Archangium violaceum: one gene and its partner. The protein of the gene in region 2 interacts with the protein of the main gene of each other region in a pairwise test. Links are inferred from orthologs where the notes say so. Each region holds a gene or a part of one and is shown on either strand. Other genes may lie near its edges. The genes, in order: rpe and eno.

The links.
Region 1: the proteins of eno (region 2) and rpe interact in binary tests that used the Escherichia coli proteins (3 or more experiments, as listed by UniProt). The link is inferred for Archangium violaceum from one-to-one orthologs.

What each region holds. Positions count from the first base shown.
Region 1 is NZ_CP069338.1:955,904-962,374, forward strand. Bases 2,201-4,959 are described here. They hold rpe (ribulose-phosphate 3-epimerase), read right to left. Parts: upstream 4,028-4,959; coding sequence 3,374-4,027; downstream 2,201-3,373. Other genes in these bases: JQX13_RS04140 (hypothetical protein), read right to left, coding at 2,201-2,245; JQX13_RS04145 (addiction module protein), read right to left, coding at 2,242-2,481; JQX13_RS04155 (response regulator), read left to right, coding at 2,980-3,363; JQX13_RS04165 (HD domain-containing phosphohydrolase), read left to right, coding at 4,184-4,959. Also shown: JQX13_RS04130 (zf-HC2 domain-containing protein), read left to right, coding at 1-888; JQX13_RS04135 (zinc-binding dehydrogenase), read right to left, coding at 1,379-1,927; more of JQX13_RS04140, read right to left, coding at 2,045-2,200; more of JQX13_RS04165, read left to right, coding at 4,960-5,719; pyk (pyruvate kinase), read right to left, coding at 5,838-6,471. UniProt on the Escherichia coli protein: Catalyzes the reversible epimerization of D-ribulose 5-phosphate to D-xylulose 5-phosphate.
Region 2 is NZ_CP069338.1:8,439,197-8,445,735, reverse strand. What follows is about bases 3,172-5,998. They hold eno (phosphopyruvate hydratase), read right to left. Parts: upstream 5,320-5,998; coding sequence 4,024-5,319; downstream 3,172-4,023. Other genes in these bases: JQX13_RS36150 (ADP-ribosylglycohydrolase family protein), read left to right, coding at 5,417-5,998; surE (5'/3'-nucleotidase SurE), read right to left, coding at 3,199-3,993; JQX13_RS36165 (LysM peptidoglycan-binding domain-containing M23 family metallopeptidase), read right to left, coding at 3,172-3,196. Also shown: JQX13_RS36175 (tetratricopeptide repeat protein), read right to left, coding at 1-1,134; JQX13_RS36170 (hypothetical protein), read right to left, coding at 1,153-2,196; more of JQX13_RS36165, read right to left, coding at 2,306-3,171; more of JQX13_RS36150, read left to right, coding at 5,999-6,481. UniProt on the Escherichia coli protein: Catalyzes the reversible conversion of 2-phosphoglycerate (2-PG) into phosphoenolpyruvate (PEP). It is essential for the degradation of carbohydrates via glycolysis.

The DNA of each region.
Region 1 (6,471 bases), 7.5 Mb from region 2 along the record:
GAGCTGGGGCAGGCCGCAGCCTATCTCCAGCGCGAGCCTCCATCCGTGGATCGCGAGAACGACCTGGCCGTGGTGGCCATGAGCAAGGGCTCTCTGGAGGAAGCACTCCGACTGCTACGGGAGGCGCTCGACGAGCAGCCCCGCCATCCCCAGGCGCTGTGGAACCGGGCGCTGGTGCTGCGGGACCTGGGCTTCACGGAGCAGGCCGAGCGGGCCTTCACCCTCGTGGCCAGCCTGGACGAGGACGGTTGGAACGAGGAGGCGAGGGCCCAGGCCCAGGCACTGCGGCACCGGCGCGAAAAGCGCCGCGGCGCCCGGCAGGAGACCATGGCCGCGACCCTGGCGCGTCTCACCTCGGCCACCCCTCCCTCCGCGGAGGAGCTCCTCGCGGATCCGGAGGTGGCGCGGATGGCGCTTTATGAGGCGGTTCGCACGGCGAGCACCTCCGCGCAGCTGCGGGTCCTCCTGCCCGTGGCCGAGCAGCTGGACCGGCTCGAAGGAAGCAAGGAGCTCGGGACGTACGTGCGTGAGATCGCAACCCACGACTTCTCCCTCCGGGCGCCTCTGGCTCGGGAGTACGCGGCGTTGATCACGGGGACGCACCCGGAGAAGGAGGCCTTCCTGGAGCGGCTGCGCGCCTCGGCGGAGTGGGACATCCACCTGGGAAGCCTCATCCACGCGCATCCCGGCGAGCGAGATCTCCGCGCGCTGATGGAACGGGTGAAGGAGACGAAGGAGCCCCGGTTCCACCTGCTGGTCGAGCGCGAGCTCGCGCGACAAGAGGAAGCGGCGGGGCACCCGGCGCGCGCCGAGCAGCGATTGCTGTCGATGCTCCACACCTGCCGGCTGCTGAAGCTCGACCGGGCCTGCGGCGAGTTGGAGGAGTAGCAGTGGCCTCGCCGATGCCTCCCGGAGACCGCTTCACGGCCAGAGGCGCACCAGTCCCGCCTCCGGCCACGTGCGTGCGAGCAGACAGCCATTCGGCTCGAGGGTGAAGCCCGACAGGCATATGAGTCATGGTCGGGGACGAGGAATGAGATAGGGCGGCTTCCTGACGTCTTCGAGCGCTCGCCGTCAAACATGCCCCCTGCTGGCGAGGCCGGCTCGCGCGCCCCCGTTTCCTGGTTGCTCTGTTCGGAGACGTCGGCCACCACCACGCTCGCGCCCTCGCGGGCGAACGCGAGCGCGGCCTCCCGGCCAATGCCATTGGCGGCGCCGGTCACGAACGCGACCTTCCCCGCAAAGCTTCCCCTCTCGTTCATCCTCGCCATTGTCTGCTCCATTTCAAAGAGGTACGCCCCGACTCCTCCTCGGACTACGCCCCGGAGGCAAATGGGCTGTTAAGCAGTCGTTGACAGTGGACCCCCCTCGCACGCCATCAGGTGCCGGCCTTCAGCGAGGCCATGTCGATGACGAGGCGGTAGCGCACGTCCTTGTTCACGATGCGCTCGTAGGCACGGTTGATGTCCTGGGCACGAACCAACTCCACATCCGCCTTGATGCCGCGCGCCGCGCAGTAGTCGATGACCTCCTGCGTCTCGGCAACGCCACCGATGAGCGAGCCCGCGACGCTCTTGCGTCCGAACGCCATCGCCATGCCGTCGAGGCCCTTCAGCGCCTCCAGCGCGCCCACGTTGATGAGCGTGCCGTCGAGCTTCAGGACGTTCATGAAGGGGCCCATGTCGAAGGCCCTCGGCACCGTGGCGATGAGCAGCTCGAAGGTGCCGGCGAGTTCCTTCATCGCCGTGGCGTCCGTCGACAGGACAGCGCGCCTGGCGCCGAGCCGCCGCGCATCGGCAAGCTTGCCGGGCGACGTCGAGAAGACGGTAACCTCCGCCCGGCGCGCGTACGGAGTAGGAGGCGACTCCGTGGCCAGCTCGGCGGGCCGCGTCTCAAGCCGCTTGTCGATCGGAAACTGTCGCTTCAACACCTCCTGCCTTACGACGGAGGCGACCGCCCGGTTCACGCACCGAGGATCTGGTGGTTCCGGGCAACCACCTTGCGGATGCCACCGGCGCGGCTCTCGTTGAAGAGCACGAAGTTCTCAGCACCGCACGCAAGCCACCTTCGGGGAGGCCATGGACGTCTGGAAGGCCGAGGTGGGCAGCCGGCTTCGCTCCACCACCATCATCGGCCTCAGCGAGAAGGAATTCGGCTCCCAGGCCCGCGCGCTGGCCTTCGACCAGTCCACGGCCGCATCCACCTCACGGACAGCCTCGGGGTGGAGCTCGAGACGAATCTTCACCGCCGCTGACCGAGCCGGGCACTGATGCGCTCCTCGACCTGCTCCCAGGGAACCGTCTTCACGCTCCCGTCGAGCACTTCACGGGCCCGGCGCTCCAGTTCCGCGGACCACTCGGCCTGGGCCTCCGGGTCCTCGGCCCCCTCCTCCAAGCTGAGCAGGAGCTTGTGGGCAACCTCGGCGCGCTCCTCGGGAGGGAGTCGCAGCACATCCGAGAGGATGTCTTCCTTGGTCGCCATCGGGCAGAGTTTAAGCCCCGCCTCCACGCACGGGCAACGAACGCCCGGCCCGGATGGTCGCCAGGGGTGAGCCCTCTCCGCTTGCTGCTGGTTTGCCGCTGGAGGGCTCCGGGGAAAAACAAAAGCCCTGGAGTTTCAGCGGAAGTCCGCGAAACTCCAGGGCTTCTAGATGGTCGGGGAGACAGGATTTGAACCTGCGACCCCTTGGTCCCGAACCAAGTGCTCTACCAGGCTGAGCCACTCCCCGATACCGCTACGTCCTTCGCCGGAACTACTCTCGGGCCGTCGAAGTGGGCGGGGATGTATCCGACCCGCCCGGCCTAGTCAACGCCCTTGGATCAGCTTTTCATTCCGGCCGTCCTCCCGGGGTTCTACAGGACCCCTGGGGCTCCATTGACCCAGGCTCCAGGCTCGTAACCCGTCCATTTTGCGGGGGGAGCCATCAGGAACACTGCTTGCTTGGCAAAGCCCCGTACCGCAAAGCCACCCCGGGGTCCCATGCTCTCTCCGGTCGTCCTCATCTCCGATGATGAGCCGCTCGTCGTGTCCGCGCTCTCCCGGGAGGCCCGTCGCTCTGGGCTCTCCTCGGTGGCGGACACCACGTCCCACCATGTCCTGGAGCTGGCTCGGAAGTACCGGCCCGCCGTCATCATCCTGGACATCCACCAGAATCAGGACGGGAGAGATCTCCTCGCCCGGCTCAAGCAGGATCCCGAGACGCGCGAGTGCAAGGTCATCATCCTCAGTGGCGTCGAGGACCAGTTCACCCGCCACGTGTGCTTCGAGCTCGGCGCCGACGCCTACGAGGTGAAGCCCTTCGACCACACCTTCATGACCCGGGTGGCTCGGATGGCGGGTGTGAAGGTGGCCGTCGGAGCCTGAGGCCGCTCGCTCAGGGGCGCAGCGAGCGGATGGCCGCGGCATAGTCCTTCGAGCCGAACACGTACGAGCCCGCCACCAGCACGTCCGCCCCGGCGTCCACCACCCGCCGGGCCGTCTCGGCGTTGATGCCTCCGTCCACCTCGATGTGCGTGGACAGCCCCCGCGCATCCAGCATGGCGCGCAGCCGCCGCACCTTGTCCACCGTGGGCGCGATGAAGCTCTGGCCCCCGAAGCCAGGGTTCACGCTCATCAGCAGCACCATCTCCACATCGCCCAGCACCTCCTCCACCGCCGAGAGCGGCGTGGCCGGGTTGAGCACCACCGCCGGCTTCGCCCCCGCGTGGCGGATCTGCTGCAACACCCGGTGCAGGTGCGTGCACGCCTCCACGTGCACCGTGAGGACGTCCGCCCCCGCCTTCGCGAAGGCCTCCACGTACTTCTCGGGCTCGACGATCATCAGGTGGACATCCAGCGGCCGCGTGGCCGCCTTCTTGATCGCCTCCACCACCACCGGGCCCAGGGTGATGTTGGGCACGAAGCGCCCATCCATCACGTCCACGTGGATCCAATCCGCTCCGGCGGCTTCCACCGCCCGGACTTCCTCGGCCAGGCGGCCGAAATCGGAGGACAGCAACGAGGGGGAGACGAGGACGCGGCGGTTCATGGGGGCTACATAGCCACTTCCGCTCCCGGGCGGTACCCGCTCGCAAGGCGAGCAGGCAACCTCGAATGTCCTGATTCCTCAGGAGCTGGCCCCCCGGGGGGGCAGGCGGCACCTACCCCGTGCTAAGAAGGCTCCTCCCAGGCCGCGCGCCGTACCATGACGGAGCCATTCCCGGTGCTTCCACAGACCCAGCCGCCCGAACCTCCAGACCTCAACCGGCGCCTCAAGAAGCTCACGTCCATCCTGGACGTCACCAAGGCCATGAGCGCCGAGCGCGACCTGGACCTGCTGCTGCCCCTCATTCTCTACGAGGCCAGCAAGGTGGTGGAGGCGGACCGGTGCTCGCTCTTCGTGCTCGACCGCGAGCGCAACGAGCTGTGGAGCAAGGTGGCCCAGGGCTCCAAGAGTGAAATCCGCCTCCCCGTGGGCAGCGGCATCGCCGGCCAGGTGGCCCAGACGGGCGAGGTCATCAACCTCCCGGACGCCTACGCCGACGAGCGATTCAACCGCACCTTCGACACCCTCAGCGGCTACCGCACCCAGAGCGTGCTCTGCGTGCCCATGCGCGATGCCAACGGCGAGGTCACCGGCGTCATCCAGGCGCTCAACAAGCTGAACGGGCGCCCCTTCGACTCCGAGGACGAGGAGCTGCTGCTCGCCCTGGGTGCCCAGGCCGCCGGCGCCATCGAGAACGCCCTGCTCCACGAGGAGATCAACCGCCTCTTCGAGGGCTTCGTCTCCGCCTCCGTGGTGGCCATCGAATCGAGAGATCCCACCACCGCGGGTCACTCGGGCCGCGTGGCCGACCTCACCGTGGCCATGGCTCGCGCGCTCGAGCACGTGAACACCGGCGTCTACGCCCACACGCGCTTCAGCGTCACCGAGCTCCAGGAGCTGCGCTACGCCTCGCTGCTGCATGACTTCGGCAAGGTGGGCGTGCGCGAGCCCGTGCTCGTCAAGGCCGAGAAGCTCTACCCCCACGAGCTGGAGGGGCTGCGGGCCCGCTTCCAGCTCGCCCGCAAGGATTTGCAGCTGCAGAGCTACCGCCGCCGGCTCGCCGCCGCGAAGCTGCGCGGCACCCACCACCTGACGGAGATCGACGCCGAGGAGGACGCCCGGCTCGCCCAGGAGCTCAAGCAGCTGGACGAGGTGCTCGAGTTCGTCCTCACCTGCAACCGCCCCACCGTGCTCGCCCAGGGAAACTTCGAGCGGCTCCACGAGCTGCGGCACCTGCGCTTCCAGGACGCCTTCGATCAAGAGCGCTCGCTGCTGCTCGACCGGGAGATCCAGTCCCTCTCCATCGCCAAGGGCACCCTCTCCGAGGAGGAGCGCCGGGAGATCGAGAGCCACGTCGAGCACACCTACCGCTTCCTCTCGCAGATTCCCTGGACGCGCACCCTGCGCCGCGTTCCGGAGATCGCCTACGCGCACCACGAGAAGCTCGATGGCACCGGCTACCCTCGCGCCATCCCCGACAACAGCATCCCCGTGCAGTCCCGGATGATGTCCATCGCCGACATCTACGACGCCCTCACCGCCAGCGATCGGCCCTACAAGAAGGCCGTCCCACACCAGCTCGCGCTCGACATCCTCAAGAAGGAGGCCCACAGCGGCCAGCTCGATATCGAGCTGTTCCGCATCTTCGTCGAGGCCGAGATTCCCAAGCGGGCCCTCCGGGAGCCTCGCGGATAGGGGACTCGTGGGCCGCGGACCCGACTCGGGGTGGACATACCCTCACCCCGACCCTCTCCCAGAGGGAGAGGGAGGGGATGGGGAGGGAGGGGATGGGGAGGAGATGGGAGAGGCTGCTTCAGCTGCCGATGATGTGCAGCCGCATGCTGTTGATTTTACCGGGCTGACCCACCGGCGCTCCGAAGACGATGACCACCCGGTCTCCCTTGCGCGCCAGACCCCGCGAGACCAGTTCCTCTTCCACCCGGCGCACCATCGCCTCGGTCTCCTGGATGGGCTCGAGCACCCGCGGCACCACGCCCCACAGCAGCGCCAGCCGGCGGCGCACTTCCTGGTTCGGGCTGAAGGCCACGATGGGCACCGGCGGCCGGTAGTGCGCCAGCAGCCGCGCCGTCACTCCCGACAGCGTGAAGGCCGCGATGAGCGACGCCCCCGCCTGCTTCGCCGCGTAGCACGCGCTCGCCGCGATCACGTCCGGGAAGTGCGAAGGCAGCCCCACCGGAGACTCCGTCGGCGCCATCAGCCCCTGCGCCCGCACGGTGGACTCGGCCGCCAGCACGATGCGCTCCATCATCTGCACCGACTCGATGGGGAACTTGCCGCTGGCCGTCTCGCCCGACAGCATCACCGCGTCCGCCCCATCGAAGACGGCGTTGGCCACGTCGCTGGCCTCGGCGCGCGTGGGCCGCGGGTTGTCGATCATCGAGTTGAGCATCTGCGTGGCCACGATGACCGGCAGGCCCCTCATGTTG
Region 2 (6,539 bases):
AGGGCACTTCTTGAGCTTCACCCCGCTGCTGGCGATCCGGTTGCACACGGTGGTCACGATGGCCTCGTCCTCGAGCTCCCGGGCGAGGGCCGCCGTGCGCAGTTGTAGCTCCAGGTCCTTCGCGTGGTCCGGCTCGGCGCTGAGGTTGGAGAGGATGCGCAGGGCGTCCGGCTTGCGCCCGAGCGTGGAGAGCAGCTCGGCCAGCGCGGTGAGCTCGTGCACGTCGGAGCCGGAGACGGACTCGAGCGCCTGCCCCAGTTGCTCCTCGGCGGCCTGACGCTCGTTGCGCCCCAGGTGGAGGCGCGCCATGGCCACGTGGACGACGGCCCGGTCCTTCACGCGCAGGGACTCGCGGTACGCCGCGAGCGCCTCCTGCGGCTTGTCCAGCTTCGTGTAGATCTCCCCAACGAGCTCCCACAGCGTGGGATCCCTGGGCGATTTGCTGGCGGCCTCACGGTAGGACGCGGCGGCGGGAAGGAGCTGGCCGTCGCGCACCTGCTCGTCGCCGAGCGCGGTGAGCAGCTCGGGGGTCCGCACGCCCTTCCCCACCCAATCTCCCAGGAGCAGGAGGGCCTCGGCGCGGCGCCCCTCTCCCGTGAGCACCTCGACGGCGCGCAGCACGAGGGGGCTCTTGCTGGCATCGGGGCTGGCCTCGGCGGCGAGGACGAAGTGCTTCACCGCGGCATCCTTCTCGCCGCGCTTCACGTGAATCTCCGCGAGTTGCTCGAGCGCGTTGAAGTCCTTGGGGTGGAGGGCGAGGGCCTTGTTCAGGGCGCTCCGGGCCTCGTCGAGCTTGCCGAGCTGGGCCTGGATGAAGCCGAGCCGGCTCCAGTTGGTGGAGCGCTTGGAGTCGCGCGTGAGGGCGAGCTCGAACTGGGCAGCGGCCTCGTTGAGACGGCCCATGGACAGGTAGACCTCTCCGATGGCCGCGGGCAGGCGGGGATCATCCGGAGAGAGCTCCTTCATGGTGTTGAAGGAGGTCAGGGCCTCCTCGAACCGGCCCTGGAGGTAATCGGAGGTGCCCTTGACGTAGTAGCCCTCGGCCTGCTCCTTGGGGCCAGGCTGTGAAGGACGCTCCTCGCAACCAGCGGCGAGGAGGGCGAGCAGCGGCAGGACACGCCAGCGCGAGTGCATGTGCGGGAGACTCCGGGCTCAGAAGTGCCAGGCGATGCCGGCGTTGAGGTCGAGGTTGAGACCACTGCCGAGGCCCCCGTCGGTGAGACCGAGCATGGCCTGGGCGATGTTGGTGGAGGCCTCGAGCTGGAGCCCGAGGTGGCCGATGATGAGGTACTCGAAGCCGACGAAGCCGATGACGGTGGGGAGCGGGCCGGTCTGCCGGAAGATGCCGAACTCACCGAAGGACAGCTGCACGCCGAGCCCCAGCCCCCAGTACGGTCGGAAGGGACGCTCGACGTTGTGGTAGTGGCGCAGGCCGAACACGCTGGGCAGGATGCTGAGGCCGCCCTTGCGGCCCTCTTCCGTGGAGGTGACGTAGGAGAAACCCACCTGCCCGAAGACGACCCACTCGGGATGGAACTGGAAGCCGAGCTCCACGTCGCCGCCGGGGTTGAACGTGGAGAGGCTGGTGATGGCGCTGTTGCTGAACCGCAGGCCGACGAGGAACGAGCCCGCTCCGGGATCCTTCGTCGCGACGGCCGGAGATTCCCCGGCCTCCTGCCCCTCCTCATCCGGAACGAGCGTGGCGAGGAGCTGGTCCGCGATCGACACGGCGGCACGAGGCAGGGCCTCCCTGGCGGACACCTCGATGCGAGGCCGACGCAGGGCTCGACCACTCTCCGCGTCCACGACGCTGCTCGTGAGCACGTAGCGCGAGCCGAAGCCATCGAGCCGGCCGGTGATGATGTAGCGCGCCCTGGTGGAGCCAGGGGTGCCCGGAGTGGCTTCGTCGCAGGGGTCCTCCGCGCAGTCTCCCGCGACGCGCACGGCCGCCTGATCCGACGTGGTGGACACCGCGAGCTGGGGAGACTCGGCGAGCCGGCTCACCATGAGCGCCGTCACGCCCGGCGCCTGGTCCCGGGCCTCTTCGTTGGACTCCAGGGGCAGGAAGGTGACGACGAGAACCTGTGAGGGAGCCGCCTCCGAGGGCGTCGCGGTCTCCGGTTCCGCGGAGGACGACTGCGCCCGGGCAGCCGGGACGAGCAGAAGGGCGAGGAGTAGCGGCGAGAGACGGCTCACGGGGCCGCCACTCTAGTACCAGACAGCCTAACGTGGAGCGGGGAGAGAGGCCACGCGCGGCACACCTGCTCGCCCGGTCTGCCACCGGGCCCCGAGGCCCACCAGGGCCTCACGAGGAGGGCAGCGGACCCAGATAGTCGAGGGGGTCCACCGGCTTGCCGTCGACACGGACCTCGAAGTGGAGCTGCGGACCACTCGTCTTGCCGGACTCGCCCACGGTGGCGACGACCTGCCCGCGCCGCACCTTCTGGCCGGTGCGCACACGCAGGTCGCGGTTGTGCGCGTAGAGCGTGATGAGCCGGTCCGAGTGCCGGATGATGACGATGAGGCCGTAGCCGCGCTGCTCGCCCGCGTACAGCACCACCCCTTCCTGGGCGGTCTTCACCGGGGTACCCACCGGCACGGCGAGGTCGATACCGTCGTGAGGCTCGCGTCCCTTCTTTCCGAAACGGGCGTACAGCACACCCCGCAGAGGCCAATCCAACATCCCCTTCGTCTCCGGCTCGGGGCGCGCAGGCGCTCGCTGGGAAGCGGGCCGGGGCACCTGGCGCGACGGAGCCGTGACGACGACCGGAGCCCTGGCCGGAGTCCTGGACGGGGGTGACTTCACGTCCCGCGCCGGAGTGGGAGAGGATTCGGTGGCCACCGGAACCAGCCTCTCGATGCCGGGGATGATCAACTCCTGGCCGACGGCCAGGGTGCGCGGATCATCGATGCCGTTGGCCTCGGACAGCTCCTGAACGCTGATGCCGTAGTTCCGGGAGATCCGATACATCGTCTCGCCGGGAGCCACCTTGTGCCGGACGGAGACGAGCTCCGGCTCGGGGTGGGGCTCGCGCAGTTCCCCGAGGATGACGGGGGGCGGCGGCTCGGAGACGAGCTCCAGGGAGGAGGGACGGGTGGCAGCGGACGTCGGCCCCACCGCGCAGCCGGTGGCACCGAGAAACGCGAGCAGCAGGAACAACGCCGGCCGCGCCTGGATGACACCCGCCACCGCCAACCTCAGTCGCCTCCCCTGCCCACATCGAAACGTGGGAAGCCCTCGAGGTTCCAGCTCATCAGCGCCGTCATGGCCTGGGTATCGGTGCGCTCGAAGTTGAGCGGCGTCACCGAGATGCGGCGCTCCAGGTGCACGACGTTGCAGTCACTCCCGGGGATGTCCTCGTGCTCATACTCGTTGCCGCCGATCCAGTAGTACTTGCGACCGCGCGGGTCCTCCTTCTCCACCACGTTGTAGCCGTACGAGTGCCGGCCCAGCCGGGTGATGGCATAGCCCGCGGGCTCACCGCGGGGGACGTTGACGCTGAGCAGCATCCGCGGGGGCAATTGGGGCTGGGCGAGCGCCGCCGCCACCAGCGAGCGGGCGAACCGGGCCGCGTGCTGGAAGTCGAACGGCGCGCGCGACACCAGGCTGAAGGCAATCGACGGGATGCCCAGCAACGCCGACTCGCGGGCGGCGGCCACCGTGCCCGAGTAGTTGACGTCGTCGGCCAGATTGGCCCCGTGATTGATGCCGGACACCATGAGCTGCGGGCGATCATCCTTCAAGAGATGGTTGAGCGCCAGATAAGCGCTGTCCGCCGGGGTACCGTCCACGGCGAACCAGCGCTCACGCACCTCGGTGAGGCGCAGGGGGCGGTGCAGGGAAATGGCGTGCGAGGCCGCGCTCTGCTCGCGATCCGGCGCCACCACCCACACCTCCCCCAGCGGGCTCACCGCGTCCACGAGGGCGCGCAAGCCCTCGGAGAAATAGCCGTCGTCGTTGGAGACCAGGATGCGGGGTTTCTTGTCGGCCACGGCTCTTTCTCCCTCTCTTTCGTTCGTTGTCTACTTCGCCCGCAGACCCTTGAGGGCCTTCATGCCGCCGTAACGGGCGCCGGCGCCCAGCTCCTGCTCGATGCGCAGCAGCTGGTTGTACTTGGCGATGCGGTCCGAGCGCGATGCCGAACCCGTCTTGATCTGTCCGCAATCGAGCGCCACGGCCAGGTCCGCGATGGTGGTGTCCTCGGTCTCGCCCGAGCGGTGGCTCATCACCGAGGTGTAGCCGGCCTTGTGGGCCATGCGCACCGCCTCGAACGTCTCCGTGAGGCTGCCGATCTGGTTCACCTTCACCAGGATGGAGTTGGCCACGCCGCCCTGGATGCCGCGGCCCAGGCGCTCCACGTTGGTGACGAAGAGGTCGTCACCCACGAGCTGGATCTTGTTCCCGAGCGCGTCGGTGAGGCCCTTCCAGCCCTCCCAGTCGTCCTCCGCCATGCCGTCCTCGATGGAGACGATGGGGTAGCGCGACACGAGCTGCTGGTAGTAGTCCAGCATGCCGGACCCGTCGAACTCCTTGCCCTCGCCCTTGAGGCGGTACTTCTTCGTGCCCTTGTCGAAGAACTCGCTGGCGGCCACGTCCAGCGCGAGGAAGATCTGCTCGCCCGCCTTGAAGCCCGCCGCGGAGATGGCCTCCATGATGAGCTTGAGGGCCTCCTCGTTGGCCGGCAGGTCCGGGGCATAGCCGCCCTCGTCGCCCACGCCGGTGGCCAGCTTGCGGCCCTTGAGGATCTTCTTCAGCGCGTGGAAGATCTCCGCGCCCCAGCGCAGCCCCTCGGAGAACGAGGACGCGCCCGCGGGCACCACCATGAACTCCTGCACGTCCACGCGGGTGTCGGCGTGGGCGCCGCCGTTGAGGATGTTCATCAGCGGCACCGGCAGGGTGCGCGCCTGGGCACCGCCCACATAGCGGTAGAAGGGAATGCCGAAGGCATCCGCCGCCGCGCGCGCCGTGGCCATGGACACCGCGAGGATGGAGTTGGCGCCCAGCTTGCTCTTGGTGGGCGTGCCATCCATCTCGATCATCTGCATGTCCACGGCGTACTGGTCCGCCGCGTCCATGCCCACGAGCTCGGGAGCGATCGTCTCCATGATGTTGGAGACGGCCTTGCGCACGCCCTTGCCCAGGTAACGGCTCTTGTCATCGTCACGAAGCTCGAGCGCCTCGTGCTCGCCGGTGGAAGCTCCGGACGGCACCGCCGCACGGCCCTTGGCCCCACCCGCCAGAAAGACCTCGGCCTCCACGGTCGGGTTGCCACGGGAGTCGAGCACTTCACGCGCCACGATTTGAGCGATCTCGGTCATAGGCGCGCGGTTCTAGAGGACGCTCCCGTCACTCGCAAGCTTGCTCGTTGGTGGGACTGCTACACTGTCGACCCACCGAAGCCCCCCCGCTCACCTCATGCCCCCCCGCCGCCCTCCCCCACCCGAGCCCGATCTGTCCCCCCACCTGCGTGGCCGGGGCGCGCTCCTGGGGCTCGCCGTGGGCAATGCGCTCGGTGTCCCCTTGAAGACACGGGCCCTCTTCGCCCCCGCCTTCCCCCAGCTCGTGGAGGGGCCCCACCGCAAACTCAAGGGCGGCGGCCCCTTCGAGCTCCGGCCGGGCCAGGTGGGCGAGAGCGGGCAGATGGCGAGCTGTCTGGGCGTGGGCCTGCGCGAGCTGGGGAGCTACGACGCGACCCACATGCTGGGCCGCTACCTCGCCTGGCAGGGCCACGCCGTGGGCATGAGCGATTCCACCCAGGAGGTGCTGACCGAGATGCTCGAGTCCGGCCTGCCCAAGGCGACGGCCGGGCGCCGCGTCTGGCTGCGTGGCATGAGGCGCGTGGCCGGCAACGGCAGCCTCGCGCGCACCGCGCCCATTGGCGTCTTCTTCCACGAGGACACCCAGGCCCGGGTGCAGGCCTCGCTGGCCGACTCCGCGCTCACCCACTTCGACCCACGCTGCCAGCTGGCGTGCGCCGCCTTCAATGGCTCCATCGCACACGCCCTCACCGCGGGCGAGCAGCTCCGCAAGGAGGATCTCCTCACGGCCGCGCTGAGTGGACTCACGGTGGCCAGCGCGACCCTGGGCCGCTCGGCGGCCGAATTCGTCCACGAGGTCTCGACCGCCACCGCCTTCCTCAAGGAGGACCTGGCCGCGGCGCAACGGGATGATCCGATGCTCTACTGGCCGGAGCTGCACATGCTCCGGAAGCAGGACCATGTGCGGGTGGCCTTCCGGCTGGCGTATTGGGAATTGCTCCACGCCCCCAGCTTCGAGGCCGGGCTGGTGGACGTCGTCAACCGGGGCGGGGACGCGGACGTGAACGGGGCCGTCGCGGGAGCGCTCCTGGGCGCATTCCATGGCGAGGACGCCATCCCGTCGGACTGGCGGCACGGGGTGCTGGAGTCCCCGGGCCCGAGCGCGGGAGCCCTCTGGAGCCTCTACCACCCTCGAAACCTGCTGCTGCTAGCACCGGAGTGACGGGCTTATACCCGTGCCAGGAAGCACGAAGCCCGCGTGGAACCGTCCCCGGGAAGGG